One region of the Sporosarcina sp. USHLN248 genome, then DNA from elsewhere that is predicted to be linked to it. Evidence: riboswitches for the same ligand, from Rfam matches in the RefSeq annotation. Region 1 holds a riboswitch; the other holds the start of a gene.
What was found. Region 1 has a riboswitch for cyclic di-GMP ahead of WFH04_RS09255 (response regulator). Riboswitches for the same ligand answer to the same signal wherever they lie in the genome.
Positions count from the first base shown of each region.

Region 2: another riboswitch for cyclic di-GMP. It lies ahead of WFH04_RS15375 (methyl-accepting chemotaxis protein); the one in region 1 lies ahead of WFH04_RS09255 (response regulator).

Region 1 covers NZ_JBBCZC010000018.1:61,814-66,893, forward strand. The annotation lists gene WFH04_RS09235 (S-layer homology domain-containing protein) at 1-830, shown strand, start outside; gene WFH04_RS09240 (hypothetical protein) at 1,122-1,547, shown strand; gene WFH04_RS09245 (hypothetical protein) at 1,572-2,345, shown strand; gene WFH04_RS09250 (hypothetical protein) at 2,416-3,174, shown strand; gene WFH04_RS09255 (response regulator) at 3,214-3,861, opposite strand; cyclic di-GMP riboswitch class II at 3,921-4,004, opposite strand; gene WFH04_RS09260 (SIMPL domain-containing protein) at 4,397-5,044, shown strand.
Region 2 covers NZ_JBBCZC010000045.1:7,424-12,503, reverse strand. The annotation lists gene WFH04_RS15385 (SDR family NAD(P)-dependent oxidoreductase) at 1-87, opposite strand, end outside; gene WFH04_RS15380 (TetR/AcrR family transcriptional regulator) at 162-731, opposite strand; cyclic di-GMP riboswitch class I at 1,000-1,082, shown strand; gene WFH04_RS15375 (methyl-accepting chemotaxis protein) at 1,183-2,910, shown strand; gene WFH04_RS15370 (SDR family NAD(P)-dependent oxidoreductase) at 2,921-3,673, shown strand; gene WFH04_RS15365 (sodium:solute symporter family protein) at 3,699-5,080, shown strand, end outside.

The DNA of each region.
Region 1 (5,080 bases):
TTTATGATGCTGTTCGTCCAGTTGTTACAGGGGTTACGACAGGTTCATTGCCAAACGGATCTTACTATGGCGAACAAGCTGCAACTTACACTGTTTCTGATGCGGACAGTGGTGTAAACTTGGATACCGTCCAAGACATCAATAACTATACTTGGGATAACAAAGCATTGCCGGTCGGTTCTTACGTTACAACTTCTATCACTGGAACGGCTGATCGGGCAACATCTGTGGTCGTGACAGTGCATGTTCCGTCATCCGGAATTCCGTCAACTAAAACGGCGCTATTTACTGTAAACAATATCCGAGACAATGCGGGCAACACAATTGCATCGCCTGGGGCAGGAAATGTAACATTCTATAGTGGAGTACAGCCAGAGCTGACTTATGCTTCAGTCAGTCCTGACGGGTCTTCGCTAATCTTAGAATTTAGTAACACGATCAGAGCATTGGATGCAAATGATCTTGAAATTACTTTAGATGGTCATATTTTAGATGGAAGCTCGATTGCTTCAATAGAGCGCTCTAGGACGGATGCTACATTTATAGCGAATATTAGAGCGTCAGTAGCAGATAACGTGCCGATTGATGGTAGAATTAGGGATGTCATTTACTTTGATACAAACGGAAATGGCAAATATGATTATGGCGATTATATTATCGAAGTAGTCGACTCATCTAAATATTCACGTGGCGCAAGAAACTCGGAATACGTTGACTTATACCCTCTTCGAAACAAATTAAGTGTCAGATTAGTTTATGATCGATTTTCACCTGTGCAAGATTATGAGGGCAACGAAGCAATCTTTAATCGAGATATTTATGTGAAGTAAAATTGATTTGATAAATTGGATAGGAATAAGGCTTTGTGGAGAGAAATCTCTGCGAAGCCTTTTTTGCATTCAATGGATTGTAATCTGTGGAGTAGACGATTTCCAATTATATCGCTGCCTCGTTAGACAAGCAATTACACCAAAGTAGAATACTACAGTAGACGAATTGGCCATTGAAAGATTACTCGTAAGAGGGAGGTTGTCCGAACTTAATGTACCTATACTAAGAATAGTTTGAAAAACATACAACTTTCTTTCAAATGGGGGAGATGAATTAAGAGGTGCAGAGCGATGAAGAAAGTATTAGGAAGTTGCATTCTATTAGTTATTTTATTAAGTGCAGGGACGACGATTTATGCATATTCAAATCTAACACAGAATCTCTATAGCTGGTATGAAGATGCGTTTCAGCAAAAAAGCGAGATTTTGGGAACTGTGACAGGAGTACAAATTGCAGATGGTTTAGCAGATTTCAACCAGTTTGTAACGGAATCAAAAAAATCCTTTCACACAGTCCTTGATATTCTGCGTGATGAAAGCATCAAGAATACACAAACAGATATCGAAATACAACAGGCTGAAATGGTTAAAGAGCTAAATGAAATCGTTGCAGACTTGCAGCAAGACAGCTTCGATGATTATATCAACGAGCTTAATATCGAAGCCGACATCACATTCGAAGTAGAACAGATGATAGAAGAACTATTGGATGAGTAAACGATAATCAAAGGAGAGAATTACATGCTAAAAACAGTTAAAGGAAAAGTCATTGCAGGAACAGTCGCGATTGGATTGCTATCGGGAGTAGGAGTTGCCCTCGGTGCAACCGATGCAGGGACACATTTGAAAAATTGGTATGACGCACAATTTACTAAATCGAGCAATCAAATTACCGAAGCTGTTGCAAACTACGGTGAGGGCAAAGTTGATGGGCTTTTGACTGAATATAATGGACTGAAAGAAGATGCGTCAAATAAAATTGGCGAGCGAGGGGAATTCGTTACAGCAGCAACGAACAAAGGAATTGAAGCTAGTGCCAGAAATCATATCGATTCGATAAAAGAGCAAAAAGCACATATCGAAAGCTATCTATCGAGCCAATTCAAGTCGCTTAAAGATTTTGCCGCAGGGTTGATTAATGAAACTGGCCAAAAAGCATTGGAATATGCTAATGAAGATTTAAAGAAACATGCAAATGCAGCTGGAAGCGAAGCGCAGAAGAAAATGATTGAAGACGTTAAAGCGACGACAGAAAATGCAGTTAATGATTTAGAGGAAACCATTAAATATGCAAAAGAGGATCTTCAAGCACAGTTAGATAAAAATACAGATTTAACGATTGAAGAAATTAAGGCACTGATCGATGCGAAAATCGATGACCTTCGTACAAAAATCACGCAGTTAAATAATAACTTGATAGCCGAACAAGATAAAATCATCACTATGGTTGGAAAGAGACTTCTATTGGAAGCTCAGGCGGAATTGGATGCAATCGTAGAAGGCATTAATAAATAATATCGCCGAAAGACAATAAGGACCTGCTGTATGGGGGTCCTTATTTACCTTGATCGGAGGGATGGTGTATATGAAACTTCCAAACATAAGCTTCAAAAAAGTATGTATATTATGTGCAGTATTATTACTGAGTATAGCGCTTGGTACTGGAATGAATAAGGCGTTCGCAGGTCAAAATATCCAAAGTTTATTTACGAGTTGGTTCATAACGAAAAAGGAAGCTTCGATTGAGCAAATCGACCAGGCGATAGCGAGTGAAAAAGAACGGCTCATGGGTGAATTGAGGGAGGCAATAAGAGAAGAAATATTGCGGGCAGATGCTGAATTGGCACAATTCACTGCGGAAGAAACAGCTTTACGAGTTAAAATGCTGCAAGATTATGCAGCAAAACTTCTTGGTGGTTTGCAGATTGATCTATCAGACGAGAAAGCAGCAATTATAGCAGACTTGGATGCCGCTCTTGCCGAAGCGATGGCACAATTAGACTATTATAGTAAAACGACTCCGCCGGTTTCCAATCCGAATCCGGACGGTAGCAATGGAAATGTGCCAGAGACAAATGATGATGCAGACGCAATTGGAGAAGAAGGAAATCTTGGGAAGGAGAAAGAAGAATCAGAAGAAACAGATGGAGAATTACTTGAGGAAGAGAAAGGCACTGCAGAAGGAACGAATCCAGATGCCGAGTTGGGCGAGGAAATAGATTTGCCTTCAGATGAGCAAACAGATGAAGAAGATGACAGCATTCCAGCAGATGAAACAACTGAGGAAGAGGAACGTACTGAAGTTGAGGAGCCTATAATCGCTGTATTACCGATTGATCTATAAAATTAAAAAGCTTCGCGTCATTTGCGAAGCTTTTTAGCATCAATTTGCCATATACGTTACTAATCCGATGGCATTTGCAAATAAGGCAGCATGTGTACGATCGGATAGTTCCAACTTTGAAAGAATTTGGCTAACATGTTTTTTCACTGTGTACTCAGTTATGAACAAGGCCTGTGAAATTTCTTTATTGGAATATCCTTTTCCTAATTTCAATAAAACCTCCATTTCCTTTGGTGTTAACTGTTCGATACTGTTGTCGTATTGATTCGAATGCAATCGATGTGAATTGATTTTGAACTCAACAATACTACTATCGTAATATTTTCGACCTTTCTGGATGATCTGCAATGCGTGTAAGATTTCTTCCGGCAAGGCTTCCTTCAAAATTAATCCTTCTACACCGATCTCCTGAGCTCTCCAGAAATCTTTTTTACTAATGGAAGAAGTGAAAATGAGAAATTTGCCAGCATATCCTCTGTTTTTAGCTTCAACGATGAAATCCAAACCATACTCTTGTCCCAACTGTAAATCGACGATAAATAGATCAGGCTTAACTTTACTAAGTAGTTTCATTGCATCTGCATTATGATCAGCTTCCCCGACCACTTCATATCGCTGATCCGCCGCAAAAAGGGAAACTAACCCTTTCCTCATTACAGGATGATTCTCTACAATTCCAATACGCATCCGTCCATATCCACCTTTCCGTCAAAATAAAAACCCGAGTAGCTCGACAAAAGGTCGAAGTCTAATCAGGCCGGTTGCACCAGTAACTCCATACATCTTAGGTGCCCAAATAAGAGATGTATATCATCGTTTCCAAATGTATTTAGTAACTATGTATAGTATATATAAAGAAAAATGAATACTTTGTCAGTTTATGGAGGTAAATTGATTCTATTTTTGTTTTTTTGGGTAGATTTTTATGATCAGATCAAATTGTTTAAAGTTTAAGTGGTCGGACTAAAGCAGTTTATTGACGGATAGGATTGATTAGTTCTATACGGGGATTTTCGGACAATTATGAATGCAAACTGTGATATTCATCCCCCACGGTTAGTATTTATACCCCATTATACGTTGAAGGTTTTTGTATTTGATAGAATATGAAGTCATATATTGTATTAATGAACTTTGTGGAAATGGCCATTGACTAGTTGTTTATTGACATTCTACGCTTCAAACGAATGCTTTGCCAATCAAACAAATGGAGGAGAAAGCTTTGTATTATCCGTATATTCATCAGCAGGTGAAAAAAACTTCCCGGCACATTACGGCTGTAGGAAACGGGAAGGTAGCGGTTGAGCCAAATGTTGCAACCATTCATTTGGAAATCAATACGCGAAGCGAAGAGCTGCAAGAGGCACAGCAGGAAAATGCGGCTTTAACGAATCAAGTAATTCAATCGTTACTTCGTTTGGGCGTGCCAAGGGAAAATATTCAAACAGTGGCTTATACGATTTTCCCTAGATATGATTTTCGTGATGGAGAACAAATTTTTCGAGGATATGAAGTGACAAATGCAATTGCAGTGACGCTAACGGATGTTCAACAAGCGGGCGCTGTGATTGATGTTGCAGTTGCGAATGGAGCAAACAGGGTGACAAATGTAGAATTTTCAGTTGAAGACATTGAGCTCCATAGGCAGGAAGCTATTGTTAAAGCTTTAAAAAATGCTCAATCGAAAGCACGGACAATTGCAGAAACATTGCATTTGCAAATAGACCCTCAACCAGTCAACATCATTGAAGTTGAGAGAAGCGGACAGCCGGTCGCTTTCAAATCGGTCGCCATGTCGGATAGTACGACGCCGATTGAAGGAGGGCAAATTATGATCCAATCAACGATGAGAGTGCAGTACGAGTATTGAAATGTGGGAGTTGGATGCGTGTTTGTAGTGAGAAAC
Region 2 (5,080 bases), on a different contig from region 1:
CGTCACTTCCACACCTCTGCTGTTTAATTCATTCACAATCGCGTAACCCATACCGCCGGATGCTCCTAATACAAGTGCTCTATTCATATATAAACCCCCAATTTATTATTTGACCACTGTTCAAATGAAGTGATAAAAGAAAGCCACGCAAATGGCTCATTTTAATTTATCCCTTTCAATAAAAACTGGACGTGTGCTTTCGCCATATCCCTTACCTCTTCATATTGGATAACATGGCGCAAATAGTGAGTAACAAAACCATGTAAGGCTAAGAAAATAGACCAAATCTCTTGAATGGATAGCTGTTTCTCACACAAACTATTCACGGTTTGCGCAAATAGCTCATACGTTTCATTCGGGCTCTGATTAAGGAAATTTCGCACTTCCTCATCTTTGATTAAAAACATAATTTCATAATGGCTTTGATGATTTAAGCCAAATTCGATATAGCCAAGTAAAATGGCTTCTAGTTTTTCAATTGGAGCGAGAGGGGCTTGTGCGATCTCTTTCAGCTTTTGTTCTAACATGCTAAAATGATCTTCCACAAGTGCGTAAAACAACTCTGCTTTACTGTTAAAGTGATAGTAAATAGCTCCGTGGCTATAACCAAGCTCTTTCGCGATTTGCCGCATCGAAACGTGCTGATATCCTTTTACGATAAATAAATCCTTTGCAGCATCCATGATCATCTCTCGACTGAGATCACGTTGCGCAGATTTTTGAGATGACATAGTACCTCCTCATTTGACCACTGTTCAAATAAATAGTAGCGATCTATTCAATTATTGTCAATTAATAAATGTGCGTTTTGTAATTAGAAGGTAAATTGAACTATTTAATTACCGATGTTAAGTCGTTTATTCATAAAAAAGGAAAGAAAACGGTTTCTTTTTAAAGGTTCAAATATCCTATACTTGGTAGGTAGTATGTAACTAAAAAACCGAAATAAAATAGTACTTTTTATTGCTATCTAAAAAAGTCTATGTTACTATTTTTAAGTACTATAGTTGGCAAACCTTTTGAAAGAAAGGGACGCAAAGCTCCAGGTCTAAAGCTAATGCAATGATGGCTGAGCTGCATGAAACTAGACATTTTTCTGGTTTTTTAATTTTGCCTATTTCTAATTTGGAAAAGGCTTTTTTTATTTATAAAAACTATTTTTAGTAGGAGGAAAAGAAAGGCATGCGCTTTATAAAAAACATTCCGCTTAAATTCAAATTATTGCTTACTGTTTTCGCGATTGTCATTGCATTATTTGCTGTAACAACTACACAAAGCATTTCCCAATTGAAGAATCAGTTGGAAGGCGATCTTGAGCAAGAGCTTAAAAGCGTTGGTCTCTTGACAGCGATGCAGCTTGATTCGAAAGATGTAAAGAAGTTGTTCGATGCAAAAGATGAATCAGATTCGAATTTTGTGAAAATGCAAAATCACTTGGACTATATTTTGGATCAGCAAGGTATTATGTTTTGGAGCTATATTTGGAAGATGGAAGATGGCGGCGTCAACCCTGTCGGCTATACAAATAATTTGGGAGATGTCTATAACGTCGGTGAATTGTTCACTGATATTGCACCTGTTCATATGACAGCTGCAAAGCTTGCGATTGAAAATGATCGACCAGAAGTGACAAGTATCTTTGAAGATACATTTGGGTCATGGAGAACGGTCTTTAGTCCAATAAAAGACGAAAATGGCAATACAATTGCTGTCTTAGGTATCGACTATTCGGCTGACTATATCGAAGCAATTATTCAAAAAAGCATAACGAAGCAAATTGTCATTGCAATCATTGGGCTTGTTGTTTTGTTTGCAGTTCTGTTCTTTACAATTCTCCGTTTGCTCAGCCCGTTAAACAAAGCTGTTGTTATTGCCAATCAAGTAGCGGGCGGCGATTTGCGTGATGTGGAATTGGAAGAATCAAAAGATGAGGTCGGAAAACTATCTGGCTCTATTAAAGAGATGGTGTCCAATTTACAGCACGTCATTATGAATATCCGAAATACGTCAAACATCGTTGCATCGTCTGCGACTCAGCTGACGACAACTGCTGAAGAGTCTTACCGAAATGCAACGAATGTTTCAAAAGAAGTCGATCATCTTGCGAAAAATGCTGAGACGACGATGGTTATGACAGTTGAAACAGCTTCTGCTATGGAAGAGTCTGCAATGAGCATTCAACGAATCGCAGAATCAGCGAATACCGTTTCGGAATCCTCATACTTCACTTCAAATGCTGCGAAGGAAGGAAATGAGGTCATTCAGCAAGTTATTGCCCAAATGCAATTGATCAATGAATCAGTCAACCAAATTGATGAAACAATTCAAGGTTTGAATGAAAACTCCAATCGCATTAGCAACATTGTAGATTTCATTACAGATATTGCTGAACAAACGAATTTATTGGCGTTGAATGCGGCAATCGAGGCAGCAAGAGCTGGTGAGCATGGCAAAGGGTTCGCTGTTGTAGCAGGGGAAGTTAAGAAGTTGGCAGAGCAATCTGCTCATTCGGCTTCAGAAATTTATAAGCTCATTAACCATATCCAATCGAATTCAAACGATTCGCTATTAGTAATGGAAAAAGGAAAAGAGAATGTGCGGGTTGGGATGGATCAAACAGCAAAAGCCGGGGACATATTCCACGAAATTGTCAATTCCGCCGAACAAGTTGCAGGTCAAATCCAAGAGATTTCCGCAGCTTCACAGGAAATCTCCGCTTCTTCTGAAGAGGTGGCGGCATCCGTTAATAATATGAAAACAGCATCACAGCAATCGGCTGAACTCTCTATGAATGTATCGAAACTAACAGAAGAACAACTAAAATCGATGCAAGAAGTGATCGAGGCTTCTGAGTCATTGGACAAAACGGCTGAAGAATTGCAGTCACTGATTAAACGATTTGAACTATGAGGTGAAAAAAATGAACTTAGGGCTTACAGGAAAGAATGTACTGATTACCGGCTCCAGTATGGGAATCGGAAAAGCAATTGCATTGCAATTTGCTGAGTACGGAGCAAATGTGTTAATAAATTTTGTTGGTGATCAAGAAGTTGCCGAACAAACACGCCAAGAGGCTGAAAAATTCGGAGTCCGTGCTTTGACTTACCTTGCGGATGTATCGGATTCAAGCAAAGTACGAGACATGTTTGCCTATATGGACGAACAGCTTGGCTGCATCGATATTTTAGTGAATAATGCAGGATTTGCACAAGATGCTCCAATTACGGAAATGACAGATGAACAATGGGATCGAATGATCAAAGTCCATCTATACGGCTGCTTCAATAATAGCCGTGAAGCTGCAAAGAGAATGAAGCAGCAAAACAAAGGAAAAATCATTAATATCTCTTCTGATATCGGCAGTTTAGGTTGTGAAGAGTTCACCCATTATTCTGCAGCAAAAGGCGGCATTAATGCGTTTACCAAAGCTTTGGCGCGAGAATTAGCACCCAATATTTTGGTGAACGCGGTAGCGCCAAGCGGCACACATACAAATATTTTGAGCGCATTCGGAGACAATTACGTCGAAGAAGAATCGGCTAAATATCCGCTTAAGCGATTAGCTCAACCGGAAGAAATTGCAAAGAGCGTCTTGTTTTTAGCGTCGGACAACGCCAATTTCTACACAGGACAAATTTTAACGCCAAATGGCGGCGTCGTCATGAACGGCTAAGAAATAGACAGGAGTATACGGAACGATGAATATTGTTGTATTTGGTTTGTATTTGATTTTTATTTACTATATTGGTTACAAAGGCTATAAACGGGTTAACACAGCAGAAGATTTGATTGTAGCAGGCTGGAGCATGCCACTGCCTGTCGTGACAGGCAGCTTGGTTGCTGCCATGTTAGCAGCTCCGTTTTTCTTTGCAGCAATCGGATCAGGTTATACGAGTGGTGGCTTTGAAGGTTCCGCGACGATGGGAGGTCTAGGGACATGTATGATTTTAGGCGCGCTTATTTGGACGAAGCCGCTTAGAAGATTAAGAGGCTGGACGTTGGCCGACTATTATGGATTACGATATGGCAGTAAAAAGTTAGGTGCGTATACGGGCATCGTAATGGCGGTCGCTTTTGGTGTCTTCAATGCTGGGGCACTGACAGTTGGCGGTACGTATATTATTCAACAACTTTTCCAAATTGATTTTATCCCGGCAGCCATCTTGTTCGTTTCATTGACGGCTTTATACTCTGTTATTGGAGGACTTTGGGCGGTTGCTTATACGGAAATTGTGCAAGGGGCACTTGCCATTGCCGGTATTTTAGGCATCTCGATTTTCATATTCTTCTATTATCCGGACGTTACATTTAATCCGGAATGGTGGAACATTAGTGAACTTTTGAACCGTGGCGGGGTAGAGTTCTGGACGCTGTACTTAGTATTGGCGCTAGGGGACATACCTGCAGTCGATTTAGGGCAAAGGGTTGCAGCGGCGAAAAGCCCGCGCGTTGCACAGAAGAGCATGATCATCGCAGGTTCCATTGTCATTGCGATCAGCTGGATTCCGGGTATGTTAGGGGAAGCGTTCAAGTCGATATATCCGAACAGCTCCAACCCGGAAACGTTAATGCTTGCTTTTGCGCAAGGATATTTCCCACCGATTTTAGCGGCAATTTTTTTAACTGCAATGGCGGCTATGGGGATGTCGACTGTAGCAGCTTGCTACGTGGCGACTTCAGGAATTGTAACGAAAAACATTTACTTGGATTTCATTAATAAAAATCCCGATCCGAAAAAGCTATTGTTTATCTCAAGAAGTGTCATCCTGTTTAGTGCTGTTTTAGGCTTTGTATTGGCAATCGGCGCACAAAAAGTTATCGACTTGGCCTACTTAGCGTGGGATATCGTGTTTGTAACGCTATTCTGGCCGATCGTATTAGGACCATTCTGGAAACGGGTGAGCACGCCGGCAGTTTGGGCAAGCATCACGGTTGGTCTCGTCTATTATATGATTACTTCATTTACCGGCGTACCAGGTCCTACGACTACTTCCGAAGGATTCCTTGGCTTACTGGATGAATTATGGCATGTGCCGGGCTTCTCAGGTGTAGTTGTTTCTGGTGTGACAATTATTGTACT